One region of the Mesorhizobium sp. M0001 genome, then DNA from elsewhere that is predicted to be linked to it. Evidence: riboswitches for the same ligand, from Rfam matches in the RefSeq annotation. Region 1 holds a riboswitch; each other region holds the start of a gene.
What was found. A riboswitch is a leader RNA that binds a small molecule or an ion and turns the genes downstream of it on or off. The one in region 1 is predicted to bind cobalamin.

Region 1 (3,752 bases):
GACCGCTACCGGGACGAGTTCCTCGAGCTGATGCGCTCGGGCACTGTCGACATCGTCTTTGCCAACAGCCACGAGATCAAGTCGCTCTACCAGACAAAATCCTTCGACGAGGCGCTGGCTCAGATCCGCAAGGACTGCAAGATTGCCGCCGTCACCCGTTCCGAAAAAGGCTCGGTGATCGTGCGCGGCGACGAGACCGTGGTCATCGAGGCGACCGCCATCAAGGAGTTGGTCGACACCACCGGCGCCGGCGACCTCTACGCCGCCGGTTTCCTGCATGGCTACACGCAGGGCCGCAACCTCAAGACCTGCGGCGACCTTGGCTCGCTGGCGGCCGGCCTGGTGATCCAGCAGATCGGCCCAAGGCCAAGGCAGAATTTGCGCCGCGAGGCGGAAGGGGCTGGGTTTCTGTAGATGCGCCGGCAACTAACCAGCCGCCCTACTGACGCGATCATCGCGGTGGCGGAACTGTGTCAAAGCTCGCTGGGATCTTGTGCATTCTAACGACGTTGTCACGCACTTGAAGTCTCGTCCGAAATCCTTCATGGGCGACCTGCGAGGGATGTCGCAGCCCGACAGAAATCCATTAGTTGGACAATGGTGGCAGCTGAATATTTCACAATGTTAGACAAGCGTAAAAGCGCGATCGCATAACTACATAAACATTTCGTTATGCGTCATTGACAAGAGAGCGGATTGTTGTGATTGTCTGCGTGTCGTGGTTCTTCGCGTGCGGCACTGCCGCAGCGAAGCTAAGGGGGAAGCCGGTGCGATGCCGGCGCTGCCCCCGCAACTGTTAGCGGCGAGTCAACCCACTCATGTCACTGAGGCGAATACCCTCGGGAAGACGGGTAGAGGCTATGACCCCGCGAGCCAGGAGACCTGCCACGGCGAATTACGTCCACGGGCGGGGTGTCTCGGTGGCCGCTGCAACCCGGCGTTGGTGCCGGCCTGCTAGCGCCTTCCTTGTCACCGACGCCCCCAACCATCGGGGTATGACATGACTGTCTCTCAGCAAATTCCTGTAGCAACGCTCGGCGTGCCGCGCTTCGGTCGTCGGCGAGAACTGAAATTCGCCCTCGAAAGCTACTGGTCCGGAACATCGTCCGCTGGCGACCTTCTTGCGACGTCGAAGGCGCTCCGTGCCGCTAGCTGGGAAGAGCAGCGCGATCGCGGCGTGTCGAAAATCCCGTCGAACGACTTCTCGCTTTACGACCATGTGCTCGACACCGCAGCCATGGTCGGGGCCGTTCCATCCCGTTACGGCTGGAATAGCGGCGAGGTCCCACTTGACATCTACTTCGCAATGGCGCGCGGCAACCAGGGTCAGAAGGAGGATTGTGGACACGCTGGTTACCAGGAGGAGGCTCATGGACCTGGTGTAACCGCGATGGAAATGACCAAGTGGTTTGACACCAACTACCACTACATTGTGCCGGAACTCGATGATGATCAGACGTTCGCCCTCTCGTCATCGAAGCCGGTCGATTACTTCCTCGAGGCTAAAGCTCTCGGCATTCACACACGCCCAGTCATCCTTGGACCCATCACCTTCCTCAAGCTGGCGAAATCGCCTGCCGAGGGGTTCGGTCCCATCGCGCTCCTACCGCGGCTGCTGCCGGTTTACGAGCAGCTTCTGGAGAGGCTGAAGCTGTCGGGAGCCGACTGGGTGCAGATCGATGAGCCAGCGCTTGTCCTCGATCTGAACCCAAACGAACGAGCTGCGTTCGAATTCGCCTATGGCCAGCTGTCGAAAGCCGCGCCCGAGCTGAAGATCATGCTGGCTACGTATTTCGGGTCGCTGGGAGACAATCTCGAAACCGCGATTTCTCTGCCCCTGGCCGGCCTGCATATTGATCTCGTGCGCGCTCCCGAGCAGCTGGAAACGGTGGCTCGGCTCGCTCCGAAGGATCTGGTGCTCTCGCTTGGCTTGATCGATGGCCGCAACGTCTGGCGTGCGAACCTGCCCGCCATTCTCGACCGCATCAAACCGATCGTCGCCGGCTGGCCCTTGGACCGCGTCGAGATCGCGCCTTCTTGCTCGATGCTGCATGTGCCGATTGATCTGCGCATGGAGACGGAACTCGACGCGGACATCAGGTCGTGGCTCGCCTTCGCGGCCCAGAAGACCGACGAGCTGGTCTTGCTGGCCCGGGCCCTGTCCCAAGGCAGGGATGCGGTGGCAGGCTCGTTGAAAGCGTCTGCCGAGGCTGCCGCCACGCGCGTGACATCCACGAGGATCCATGACCCGCTTGTTCAGGGGCGGATCGCTAGCATTGAGGACAGCGCGAAGCGACGAGAGAGCGCTTTTGGCGAGCGCTCCAGAGTCCAGGCCGGCTCACTCGGGCTGCCGCCGTTCCCGACGACGACCATCGGGTCCTTCCCGCAGACGCCGCAGGTACGCAAGGCGCGGGCCGCTCATGCGAAGGGCCAGCTGAGCTATGTCGACTATGAGACGTTCCTGAAGAAGGAGATCGAGGCTGCAATTCGCTGGCAGGAAGAGATCGGGCTGGACGTGCTGGTGCATGGTGAGTTCGAGCGAAACGACATGGTACAGCATTTCGGCGAGCAGTTGTCCGGCTTCGCGCTCACCCAGCATGCCTGGGTACAAAGCTATGGGTCGCGCTACGTGCGTCCCCCCATCATTTTCGGCGACGTATCGAGGCGCAATCCGATGACAGTGCGCTGGTGGCAATTCGCCCAGTCGCTTACGGAAAAGCCCGTGAAGGGAATGCTCACAGGCCCAGTCACCATTCTCAACTGGTCTTTTGTTCGCGACGACGTACCCCGCTCCGAAGCCTGCCGCCAGATCGCGCTCGCCATCCGCGACGAAGTGACGGATCTCGAAAGATCCGGCGCAAGGATGGTCCAGATCGATGAGGCCGCGTTTCGCGAAGGATTGCCACTGCGCCAATCTGACTGGAAAGTCTATCTCGACTGGGCTGTCGAATGTTTCCGGATCGCTTCAACGGGTGTAAAGGACGCGACTCAAATTCATACCCACATGTGCTATTCGGAGTTCAACGAGATCATTCACGCGATCGCTGGAATGGATGCGGATGTCATTTCGATTGAGACGTCGCGCTCGAAGATGGAACTGTTGGACGTCTTCACGAGCTCCAAATATCCGAACGAAATCGGTCCTGGCGTCTATGATATTCACTCACCACGCGTCCCGGAAGTCGGCGAGATTTCGGGCTTAGTCATGCTTGCCCGCGAGCGACTGTCCGACGGCCAACTGTGGATAAACCCGGACTGTGGCCTCAAAACACGCAAATGGGAGGAGGTCCGCCCTGCCCTCATTAACATGGTCGCTGCAGCACGCGCGCTCCGGCAGAAAGTGCAGGCGTGAGGCTTCTCTTCCTCACCGTGTGGGGAGTTGCCGGCTGGCGGATGTCGGCCGGGAATATGCCAAACCGATCACACTCTTGGAAATGAGCCACTCGGCGCAAATGTGCATTTTCCCTACGGCACGTGTCTTAATCCCGCAGAAATATAAATGTGGGACTACGCTATAATATCGGTTCCTTGGGGACATACAGGCCCCGCGCCTCGAACAAATCGGACACGCGTCGTTTCTCAAAGTAGACTGCTTGGCGCGTTCGCTCAGGCAGCGACAATATATGGTGCTGCGTCTGTCCGCCCCCAGTTGATCGCGCAGACTACGGGCGAGGTGGCAGGGTCCGGGTATCGCTAGCGTCCCGCCAATTCGGAGATGGACGTCGCAATTCGTGTCGCCAAGTAAAAATCGC
Region 2 (3,752 bases), on a different contig from region 1:
GACGATTTCCTGTGTGCCAACGCGGAATGTCCTGAATGCCAAAGGCTGGGCAAGATCGGCCTCGCGGCAGACGAGCAGCCAGCTTTTGTACCAGATGGCGTCGAGATCGCGCTGGTAAGCCTCGCTATCCCAATAGGCCGATGACGGTAGCGTCGGTTCGGCCCGGCTCAGGCCGTTATAGGGGTCGCGCTCGCTCGGGCTGGGATGCATGGCTGGCTTCCTATGAAGCGTCAGCCGACACCCCGGCAAATCGTTTGTCAATCAGAGTGCCGCATTGCCGGTTGCAGGCGCGGCGCATAATCATGTCGTAGACACGGGACATTCGGAAATTGGGGGGATTCGGAAAGTGGCCGCACGACAGATGTCGCTTACGCCGGAGCTGGTCGCGCGCTGCTGGCGCGAGATCAGGGACCCCGGGCCGGATCCGGACGCGATGCATCTCGATGAAGCCGACTATGACGCGCTGCTGGATGAATTGCAGGTCGAACTCCGGGATAGCGAACCGCTATGGCTGTTCGGCTATGGATCGCTGATCTGGAAACCGGAAATAGATTATGTCGAGGACCGCGTTGCCTTGGCGCGCGGCTGGCATCGGTCCTTTTGCATGAACATGACGCGCTGGCGCGGCACCAAGGACAGCCCCGGCCTGATGATGGCGCTGGACCGTGGCGGACAATGCAAGGGCGTCGCCTTTCGGCTGACCGACAATAACCGGCGCGAGCAGTTGGGCCGGCTTTTCCGGCGCGAAGTCACGCTGAAGCCGACAAGCTACCGGCCGCGCATGCTCAAGCTTGCAAGCGAGGCCGGACCGCTCAGGGCATTGGCCTTCGTCATCAACCGCAACGGCCTGACCTATTCAGGACCGCTCGACGAGGGCAAGGTCGTCGAAAGGCTGGCAACGTCCTGCGGGCACTGGGGGTCGGGCGCCGACTATCTCTACAACACGGTGAAAAACCTTGAAGAGCGCGGCATTCACGATCGCCATCTGTGGCGGCTGCAGCGGCTGGTTGCCGAGCGGATCACCGCGTTGAACCCGTAACGCCGCATGGCGCATTCGCGCTGTTGGCCGGCGGAATTTGGTTTGCCGGATGCGGCCGTTTCAGCCTATAGTCATGCATGTCGTCGGTTCCGTTAGGGACCAAGAGGGAATGCGGTGAGGGCTGACTTGTTGCCCAATGCCGTGGCTGCCCCCGCAACTGTGTGCGGTAGTCCTCTCCAAGCCACTGGGGATTTTTTCTTCGGGAAGGTGGGGAAGGGCGCTGATCCGCGAGCCAGGAGACCTGCCGGCGACAGGGAACTGACTTCGATGCCCTCGGGTGGAGGGCGAAAGGACAAGATATGAATACCGCTTCCGTCTCCCTCGGCGCTTCCGTCTCCTCGCAGTCGCGCTTCATGCAGCTCGTGCTTAGCGCGTTTCTGGGCATTTTCGTCGTCGGCGTTGTCGGTTTCTCGCACATCGATGCGGTCCACAATGCGGCGCACGACTATCGCCATTCGATGGCGTTTCCCTGCCACTGACCAGGATCTGACATCATGAACCTGTTTCGCAACGTCGTGTTCATCGCGGCGATCGCAGGGCTCGTGGCCGGCGTCGCTCTCGCCTGCATGCAGGCCTACGCCACCGTGCCGCTGATCCTCAAGGCGGAGGTCTACGAAAAGGCTGGTGGCGGCCATGAGCATGAGCATGCCGCGGCGCCCGCCGCCAACGCTGCGGACACCAATGCCATGAGCACCGCCGCGCCGGCGGAAAATGCCGTGAGCAGCGCAGCCCCGGCTGGAGCAGCCGCGCCGGCGGAGGACGAAGGCTGGGCGCCGGCCGACGGCTTCGAGCGCTTCGCCTTCAGTGTCGTCGCCAACATTGTCACCGGCATCGGCTTCGCGCTGGTCCTGGTGGCGGTTTCCGAGTTCGCCGGCGGCATCGGCAGCTGGCGCCAGGGCGTGTTCTGGGGTCTGGCCGGCTTTGCCGTGTTCACGCTGGCGCCGGGACTCGGCCTGCCGCCGGAACTGCCGGCAATGCCGGCGGCCGATCTCATGCAGCGCCAGATCTGGTGGTGGGCAACGGTGATGACAACGGCGATCGGTCTTGCCCTTATCACCTTCCGCACGTCGGCGCCCCTGACCGTGCTCGCCGTCGTCCTGATCGTCGCCCCGCATATTGTCGGCGCGCCGCAGCCTGACAGTTTCGTAACGCCGATCCCGGAGAGCCTGCATCATCAGTTCGTGGTGGCGGTGACGCTGACCAATCTGGTGTTCTGGGTGGTGCTCGGCGCAGTTGTCGGCATAGTGCGCACGCGCTTCACCGGCACCGCGACCAGCCTGCGCGACAGCTTTGCCTGATCGCAGTTTGACCTTCATCATCGGCGGTGCGCGCTCCGGCAAGAGCGCGCATGCCGAAACTTTGGCGACGGCGTTGCCGCCGCCATGGGCCTATATCGCCACCGCCGAAGCCTATGACGATGAGATGCGCGAGCGCATCGCGCTGCATCGCTCGCGGCGCGGCGAAGGCTGGGCGACCATCGACGCGCCGCTCGATCTTGTCGGAGCGCTCGAAGCCTTGCCCGACAACCAGCCGGTGCTCGTCGATTGCCTGACGCTGTGGCTGACCAATCATATGCTTTCCGACCATGATCTCGAGGCGGAATGCCGGCGGCTAGCCGACATGCTGTCGCGGCCGCGCGGGCCCTGGCTCGTCGTCTCGAACGAAGTCGGGCAAGGCATCGTGCCCGACAATGCGCTCGCACGCCGGTTTCGTGATGCCGCCGGCCGTCTCAACCAGCAGGTCGCGGCGGTTGCCGATACGGTGCTACTGATGGTGGCGGGGCTGCCGCTCAAGGTGAAATGATGACCGATATCGACGCAAAAGACGAAGAACGCCACCGCGCCAAGATGGCCAAACGCAAGGCGGTGCAGGACGCCGAGGTCGCGGAAAAGACGGTCGAGAAGGGGCTGCTGATCGTCAACACCGGACCCGGCAAGGGCAAGACCACGGCCGCCTTCGGGCTGGCGCTGCGCATGCTCGGCTATGGCAAGCGCGTCGGCGTCGTCCAGTTCATCAAGGGCAAATGGCACACCGGCGAAAAGGACGCCTTCGCGGCGTTCGGCGACCGTGTCGTCTGGCACACGATGGGCGAGGGTTTCACCTGGGAGACGCAGGATCTGAAGCGCGACATTGCGGCGGCCGAAGCCGCCTGGGCCAAGGCGCTGGAGCTGATCGCCGACCCCTCTGTCAGCCTTGTCGTCCTCGATGAGCTCAACATTGCGCTGCGCTACGACTATCTCGATCTCGACAAGGTGGTCGCGGCGCTGAAGGCGCGGCGCGAAGGCCTGCATGTCGTCGTCACCGGCCGCAATGCCAAGCCGGCGCTGGTCGAGGCGGCCGACCTCGTCACCGAGATGGGCGTGACCAAACACCATTTTTCCGCAGGCGTTAAGGCGCAGCAGGGAATCGAGTTTTGAGGGTCTAACTTCGGGAGATGACCGTTGGAACAAGCGGTAATTGTCTATCTTCTTCTGAGCGGCGGTCAGTTCGGGGCGCCGGAAGAGCGGCAATCGGTCCAAGTTCTGGAGGATCGGTTGGAACAAGCTGTTTCGAATGCGCATGTCGGCGAATTTGATGGCGACGAGTTTGGCGAGGGCAAATGCACCCTCTATCTGTACGGGCCAGACGCCGAGAAGCTTTTCCTTGTGATTGAGCCTGTGCTGAAATCCTCGGCAGTGGCCGCCGGCGGTTACGCGATCAAAAGATTTGGCGC
Region 3 (3,752 bases), on a different contig from region 1:
TCGGCGAGGTGCAGCTTGTCTATGTCGATATCGGCCGCGCTGACCTGCCGTTGGTGACCAAGCTGCCCGGCAATGTCGAGGTCAAGCGCGGGGCAAAGCTGCGACTGACCGCGGATGCCGGGGACCTGCACATCTTCGACGCCGATGGGCACTCCTTCTCGCTCAAGCCGGTGGAAGTGAAGGCGGCTTGAGATAGCTGCGTCGTACAGGCATGAAAAAAGAGCGGCGGGCCAGGCCCGCCGCTCTTTTTTTAAGCTTCGGCTGTTAGTTGTTGCCGAACCGATCCCTGTCGCTGCTCTGAGGAACGAACTTCTGTTGGTCGTTCGACGAGTTCAGCAGCTTGTAGACCGCCGAGTTGGTGCCGGTCGACGAAGTGCGGGTGGTGTCGACGGCAGCGGCCGGCTGGTTGGCGCCATTGGAGCCATAATTGTCGCTGCCGGCAAAGGCAGCGCTCGAAATAGCCAGAACGGCTGCGGTGGCAAGAACGATCTTCTTCATTTTAGTCTCCTGAATTTTTCTGATGCCGCCAGCTGCAGCGGATAAGCCCGCCACGTGCTGGAAACCGGCTTTTAGCGGCCGAAAAGGTTACGGTCGGCACCGTGGGCAGGCGCCTGCTCGGCTGGAGCCGACTTCTCAACCGAAGCCGTATGGCCACTATCGGTCGACGTAATCGCAGGCTGGTTGGCGCCGTTCGAACCGTAGTTGTCGCTGCCGGCGAAAGCGCTGCCGGAGATGGCCAAAACGGCGGCGGCAGCAAGGATGATCTTTTTCATTTCAATACTCCTGAATTTTTTGGGATCCCGAGAGCGACGGGTTAGCCGCCCTTCTTTGGTCGGGATCAGCGATTGCCGTAGAGGTCGCGGTCGGCGCCCTGAACGACAGGCTGCTTGTCAGCGTGCGCCGGCTTCTGAATGGAAGCCGTATACGAGCTGTCGACCGAGACGGCTGGCTGGTTCGCACCATTGGAACCGTAATTGTCGCTACCGGCGAAGGCGCTGCCGGTGATCGCCAAAACGGCTGCGGCAGTGAGGATGATCTTTTTCATTTTTAGTACTCCAGTTTGTCTGTCCGTCTAGCGGCGTGTCTTGGGAGGAATTCGCGTCGTTCGGACAGCCCCGATGTGGGAAAGCCATAGGCTGGTTGCCAATCACGAAGTTGTTCCGTGTGGACCACGGTCCTGCACCTTGAAATTGTGCCAGGAAGTTCCTCTATGGTCATTTATCGCATTGTTTTCAGTCGCTTGTGTCGAACCGAGTGGTTCGCTCCGGTGTCGGTTTCCGGGCCGTCGTTCACACCGTCCTGCACGCATTGTCAACAGAAACGAACCGTTCGGTTCGATTAGAGATTGCTAATAGTAACTTTTCGATACCGTTGAGCCCTTTTTGCCCCCGATCGGAACTGGATCCGCAGCGATTCGAAACGGCGATGATAGCGCCGCAAGACAGGATCTCAGCCCTTCGGTGGTCGGCGGGGCGTATGCCGCGCGTGTCGCGCCGCATGGATATGATGTCGCTTTCATGCCGACGTCGCGATTGCTGCCGTGATTAGATGATCGCATCTCAGGTGCCGCTTCGTGACGACGCAGCGGAGAATTGGGAAGCCGGTCAGAATCCGGCGCTGCCCCCGCAACGGTGGTGGAGTTGAAGTCGCAACGGGAGACCACTGGGCAGCAGCCTGGGAAGGTGTCGCGATGGTCCGCAAGGACAACTCCAAAGCCCGGAAACCAGCCCGAGATGCATAGACTCGACTGATCGCGGTGGGCGGTCAAGAGGTGGATAGTGCATGTCCGGCGCCGCGCCGGCCTGCGTCCGATCCTTCCTCCATCACCACCAAGTTCAGTCCTTAAACCACGAGGACAGAACTATGGATACGCGTAACGACATGTTGAGGCTCCTGAACGGCCGCAAGCAAGGCTTTTCGCTGGAACAGCCCTTCTACACCGACCCGGACTATTTCAAGCTCGACATGGAGCTTATCTGGTATCGCGACTGGCTGTTCATCGGCCATGATTGCGAACTGCCGAAGCCCGGCAGTTATATCACCGTGCAGATCGGCGATTATCCGGTGGTGCTGGTCCGCGACCAGAAGGGCAACATCAACGCCTTTCACAATTCCTGCCGCCATCGCGGCAGCCGTGTCTGCAACACTGAGAAGGGCATGGCGGCAAAGCTTGTCTGCCCCTATCACCAGTGGACCTACGAGCTTGACGGCCGGCTGCTGTTTGCCCGCCAGATGGCCGACGGTTTCGACAAGAGCCAGTTCGGCCTGAAGCCCGTCGCCTGCGAGAGCGTCGGCGGCTACATCTTCATCTGCCTGGCAAAAGAACCTGCCGACTTTGCCCCGATGCGCGCCATGATACAGCCCTACCTCAAGCCGCACCGGCTGAATGAAGCCAAGGTCGCCTTCGAGAGCACCATCATCGAGAAGGGCAACTGGAAGCTGGTCTGGGAAAACAACCGCGAATGCTATCACTGCGCCGGCAATCATCCAGAGCTGTGCAAGACATTCCCCGAAGCGCCGACGGTGACCGGCGTGCAGGGCGCCGACAGCGATCCGGAGATGCTGGCGCACTGGGCGAAATGCGAGGCGGCGGGCCTGCCGAGCAAGTTCCGCATCGATCCGGCCGGGCAATACCGCGCCACCCGCGCGCCGCTGCTGCGCGATGCCGTCAGCTACACGATGTCCGGAAAGCGCGCGGTGACGAAGAACCTGTCCGACACTGTTGCCGCCGACCGCATCGGCACCTTGATGCACTACCACTATCCGACGACCTGGAACCACATACTGATCGACCATGCGGTCACCTTCCGGGTGCTGCCGATCAGCGCCACCGAAACCGCGGTGACGACCAAGTGGCTGGTGCACAAGGATGCGGTCGAGGGGGTCGACTACAACCTTGAGGAGCTCACCCATGTCTGGACCGAGACCAACGACCAGGACCGCCGCATCGTCGAGGAAAACGCCTTTGGCATCCTGTCTCCGGCCTATGAGCCCGGCCCCTATTCGGAGCTGCACGAGGGCGGCGTGATCCAGTTCGTCGAATGGTACGCGGCCTTCATCGGCCCGCGCCTTGCCGAAGGCGGCCGGCCGGCGCTACGCAGCGTCGCGTGAGCTGGAGCAGGCGAAGAGGGACCAGAGGATGAATGCGATGACGGATCTTGGGCTCTATCGCCATCTTGACCAGATGGCGCCGTGGAACGATAGGCTGCAGGTGCTGGAAGTGATCGGCGTCAGCGACGAGGCGCCCGACGTCAAGACCTTCACCTTCCGCTCCGACAACCAGACCTGGTTCCGCTACAAGCCGGGCCAGTTCCTGACGCTGGAACTGCCGACACCGGACGGGCCGCTGATGCGCACCTACACGCTGTCGTCGTCGCCATCGCGGCCGTTTTCGATCGCGGTGACGATCAAGGCGCAGGCCGGCAGCATCGGCACGCGCTGGATGTTCGACCATCTGGTGCCCGGTTCGCATGTCAAGGCCTACGGACCGGCCGGCGACTTCTCGTTGCACAGCCACCCGGCGGCCAAATACCTGTTCATTTCCGCCGGCTCCGGCGTGACGCCGATGATGTCGATGCTGCGCTGGCTGAACGACTGCGCGCCATGGACCGATGTCGGTTTCGTCAACTGCGCGCGGCGTGCCGAAGAGATCATCTTCCGCAAGGAACTCGAACTGCTCGGCGGCCATATGCCCGGCCTGTCGCTCGGCTTCATGATCGAGGAACGTTCCAGCCGCGAAGGCTGGTACGGCC
Region 4 (3,752 bases), on a different contig from region 1:
GCCACTTCCAGATCGAAGATGATGAACAGGATCGACACCAGGTAGAAGCGGATGTCGAATTTCATCCGGGCATCGTCGAACGAGTTGAACCCGCACTCGTAGGCGGAAAGCTTCTCCGGATCGGGATTGCGATAAGCCACCAGGAACGGCGCGATGATAAGCGCCAGGCCTACAACTGCGGCCACGGCGATGAAGAGGACGATGGGCAGGTATGAACTGAGGAGTACGTTCATGCTCGGCTTTCCGTTGGCGGCCAATCCACTTTGATTACAGCAACCAACCCTAATGCGGAAGCGCGACAGTTTAACCGCTGAACCGCTTTAGGTGCCTTTGCTGCAACGCGGCGAGGGTTAGCGCAGGGCTTTCAGCGAAGCAAGTCAAACCTTGTTCAAAAGACAGTGCTGGACGGCAGGCCGGGAAAAACTGGTCCGATCTCCTCCTGTTTGATTTCCTTCATCTTTCACTCCACTTTTGTCTCCTGACACATCTCCCGCCATTTGCCTGCTAGCATGACCGGAATCGCCGGCTAAAGTCGGGAAAAATGGTTCGAGGCAAGACACTTTGACGAAGGACAATATCTCACTCCCGACGGCCAGGCGCATCGCGCTCGCCGCGCAAGGATTTCTCGATCCCCGCCCGGTCGGCACGCCCGATCGCCGCCACCTCGCCCGCGTGCTGTCGCGCACCGGCCTGCTGCAGATCGATTCCGTCAGCGCCGTGGTGCGCGCCCACTATATGCCGCTCTATTCGCGGCTTGGCCCCTACCCGCTGGCTTTGCTCGACAATGCGGCCATCACCCGCAAACGCACGGTGTTCGAATACTGGGCGCATGAGGCCTCGTTCCTGCCGGTCGAGACCTACCCGCTGATGCGCTGGCGCATGCAGCGCGCTGAAAGCGGCGACGAAATGTATCTGGGCCTCGCCAAATGGGGCCGCGAGCACGCCGCCTATATCGAAGAGATCTACCGCGCGGTCGCCGAGCGCGGCCCGATTGCCGCTTCGGCACTGGAGGGCCAGAAAGGTTCGGGCGGCTGGTGGGGCTGGAGCCACGCCAAGCACGCCTTCGAATGGCTCTTCTGGGCCGGACGCATCACCACGGCGCACCGCCGTGGCTTCGAGCGTTTCTACGACCTGCCCGAGCGCGTGCTGCCGCAGGCGATCCTCGACCTGCCGGTGCCGGCGGCCGAGGACGCGCACCGCGAATTGCTGCGCATTTCCGCCCGCGCCCACGGCATCGCGACGTCGGGTGACCTGCGCGATTATTTCCGCTTGTCGCCGGCCGACATGAAGGGCCGGTTGGAGGAACTGGTCGAGATGGGCGAGTTGCTGCCGGTAAACGTCGAAGGCTGGGACAAGCCGGCTTACCTCTATAGGGACGCCCGCCTGCCGCGAAAGATCGAGGCCCGCGCCTTGCTGGCCCCCTTCGATCCGGTGGTCTTCGAGCGCGCGCGCACCGAGCGTCTCTTCGATTTCCGCTACCGCATCGAGATCTACACTCCGGCCGACAAGCGGCAATATGGCTATTACGTGCTGCCTTTCTTGCTCGGCGACAAGATCGTCGCCCGCGTCGACCTCAAGGCCGACCGGCCTGCGAGTGTCTTACGCGTCCACGCCGCCTATGCCGAAGCAGGCGCACCGCCTGAGACCACCGCACAGCTTTTCGAGGAACTAAAGGAGATGCAGGGCTGGCTTGGCCTTGAGCGCATCGAAGTGACGCCGGCCGGCAATCTGGGGCCGGCATTGGCTAGCGAGAGAGATGGCCAACCCTTGCAGCGTCTGTCATAGACGCCTCAATAAGCCTCGTAGGTTGTGCAATGGCATCAGACAAAGTGCTCGACATAATCCATGGCGCCCTCATTGCGCATGGAATAGATGCAGTCCGCAGAGATAGGGACGTCATGCTCCAATCGAAGCAGCTTCGGTTTGAGGCTGAGGTGTTCGAGACGAGTTCTGACCGGCTGGTCCTGGAAATCTACATTTTTTCTCCGCTGCTTGATGTTCAGCCGGTCATTGAATCCTTTGCTGGCTTCGGCGACACGCGCGAACAGGAACTGAACCAGGCGTTTGAAAAGTTTCTCCGTGGTGTTTTCCATGTGGCCATTGAGGGACTGGCCGATCACGTCTGCGAGAACATGCAGGCCGAAATAGAGCTTTGGCAGCGAAGCAGCGCCAGTTGGAAGATCTGGCGAAAAGATGCCCGCTGGAAAATCTATAGCGGCCCGGTCATTTCCCAAGCCACAACCGAGCTATGCTCGCTGACACCAGGCTATCCAGCATTCTATGCCAAGCTGGAAAAACTGTTCACAGCTTCGGTACCCCCCGGAAGCCATTTTGTCCGGACCTTTCTGGCAGGCTTGAAGGGCACGCTGATTAGTGCCGAAGTCCTTCTGGACAACGCGGTTTGGCATGAGGGACAGAATCTGGCTGTCGGTCATGACTGGGACTATAGCGATGGCTATCAAGCTATCCGACAGGTCATCCTGGCACTGCCGGAAGCCGGGACATGACAGCCCCTGCCGACATCGCCATGTCGTAGCCGTGCGTTGACACCGCCGCCCGCAAAAGCCTAAATCCGCTGCAGACGGTCCCCTGCCCGCAACGGCAAGGGCCAAGAGGGAATGCGGTGCGGGACGAAAATCCCAAATCCGCGGCTGTCCCCGCAACTGTAAGCGAAGAGCCAAGGCCGAAAGCCACTGGGTAACACCGGGAAGGCGGCTAACCAAGGCGATGACCCGCGAGCCAGGAGACCTGCCGTCTGAGACAAAGTATCCGATCGCCTGGCGGGTTTCCGGGCAAGGAGCACGGTTTTTGGACCAGAACAGCAGTTTTTCGGCTGGCACAGCGGACATTGCGTCCGGGGACAACGACGCCCTGACCGGCGTGACCGTCATCGTCTGCGCCTCCTGCCGCGATGAGACCGGTTCCGACGCCCATCCGCGCGCCGGCGAATTGCTGGCTGAGGACACACGCCGCGCCGCTGCCGGCGATATCCGGGTCCGCACCGCCGAATGTCTCGGCAATTGCAAGCGCCGCCTCAGCGCCGCGATCCTGCGTGATGGCTGCTGGAGCTATGTCTTCGGCGATCTGGCCCCAACCAGCGGCGCCGACCTCGTCACCGGCGCAAAGCTCTTCGCGACTTCGACCGACGGCCTCATCCCGTGGCGCGGCCGGCCCGATAGCCTCAAGCGCGGCCTCGTTGCCCGCATCCCACCCCTCGACATGCTGAAGGACTGACGATGAACGCTTCAAACCCGGCCGCCAACCTCTCCCGTGTTCCCTGCACTGTCGTTACAGGCTTCCTCGGCGCCGGCAAGACGACGCTGGTCCGCCATCTCCTGGAAAATGCCGGCGGCAAGCGCATCGCCATCATCGTCAACGAGTTCGGCGACATCGGCATCGACGGGGAAATCCTGAAAGGCTGCGGCATCGACACCTGCCCCGAGGAAAACATCGTCGAACTGGCCAATGGCTGCATCTGCTGTACAGTCGCCGACGATTTCGTGCCCGCCCTCGACAAGATCCTCGCGCTGACACCGAAGGTTGACCACATCCTGATCGAGACCTCGGGCCTGGCTCTGCCCAAGCCGCTGGTCCAGGCGTTCCAGTGGCCGAGCGTGAAGAGCCGGGTAACCGTCGACGGTGTCATCGCCGTGGTAGACGGCCCGGCGCTGGCCGAAGGCCGCGTCGCCAACGACATGGACGCTTTGCAGGCACAGCGCGCTCAGGACGAGACGCTCGACCATGACGATCCT

Region 2: another riboswitch for cobalamin. It lies ahead of NKK50_RS02700 (CbtB domain-containing protein); the one in region 1 lies ahead of metE (5-methyltetrahydropteroyltriglutamate--homocysteine S-methyltransferase).
Region 3: another riboswitch for cobalamin. It lies ahead of NKK50_RS12670 (aromatic ring-hydroxylating oxygenase subunit alpha); the one in region 1 lies ahead of metE (5-methyltetrahydropteroyltriglutamate--homocysteine S-methyltransferase).
Region 4: another riboswitch for cobalamin. It lies ahead of NKK50_RS02470 (DUF1636 family protein); the one in region 1 lies ahead of metE (5-methyltetrahydropteroyltriglutamate--homocysteine S-methyltransferase).

The regions. Positions count from the first base shown of each region.
Region 1 is NZ_JAMYVS010000013.1:57,898-61,649, forward strand. Features, by position in the region: gene NKK50_RS26555 (adenosine kinase) at 1-414, shown strand, start outside; cobalamin riboswitch at 703-904, shown strand; gene metE (5-methyltetrahydropteroyltriglutamate--homocysteine S-methyltransferase) at 1,001-3,352, shown strand.
Region 2 is NZ_JAMYVS010000001.1:566,270-570,021, forward strand. Features, by position in the region: gene NKK50_RS02690 (aromatic ring-hydroxylating oxygenase subunit alpha) at 1-210, opposite strand, end outside; gene NKK50_RS02695 (gamma-glutamylcyclotransferase) at 347-1,039, shown strand; cobalamin riboswitch at 1,107-1,302, shown strand; gene NKK50_RS02700 (CbtB domain-containing protein) at 1,339-1,518, shown strand; gene NKK50_RS02705 (CbtA family protein) at 1,534-2,337, shown strand; gene cobU (bifunctional adenosylcobinamide kinase/adenosylcobinamide-phosphate guanylyltransferase) at 2,330-2,842, shown strand; gene cobO (cob(I)yrinic acid a,c-diamide adenosyltransferase) at 2,842-3,456, shown strand; gene NKK50_RS02720 (hypothetical protein) at 3,481-3,752, shown strand, end outside.
Region 3 is NZ_JAMYVS010000003.1:586,951-590,702, reverse strand. Features, by position in the region: gene NKK50_RS12690 (ABC transporter ATP-binding protein) at 1-191, shown strand, start outside; gene NKK50_RS12685 (DUF680 domain-containing protein) at 265-498, opposite strand; gene NKK50_RS12680 (DUF680 domain-containing protein) at 570-773, opposite strand; gene NKK50_RS12675 (DUF680 domain-containing protein) at 839-1,045, opposite strand; cobalamin riboswitch at 1,545-1,746, shown strand; gene NKK50_RS12670 (aromatic ring-hydroxylating oxygenase subunit alpha) at 1,864-3,111, shown strand; gene NKK50_RS12665 (FAD-binding oxidoreductase) at 3,149-3,752, shown strand, end outside.
Region 4 is NZ_JAMYVS010000001.1:520,942-524,693, reverse strand. Features, by position in the region: gene NKK50_RS02485 (NADH-quinone oxidoreductase subunit A) at 1-233, opposite strand, end outside; gene NKK50_RS02480 (winged helix-turn-helix domain-containing protein) at 562-1,785, shown strand; gene NKK50_RS02475 (DUF6348 family protein) at 1,899-2,507, shown strand; cobalamin riboswitch at 2,566-2,770, shown strand; gene NKK50_RS02470 (DUF1636 family protein) at 2,809-3,234, shown strand; gene cobW (cobalamin biosynthesis protein CobW) at 3,237-3,752, shown strand, end outside.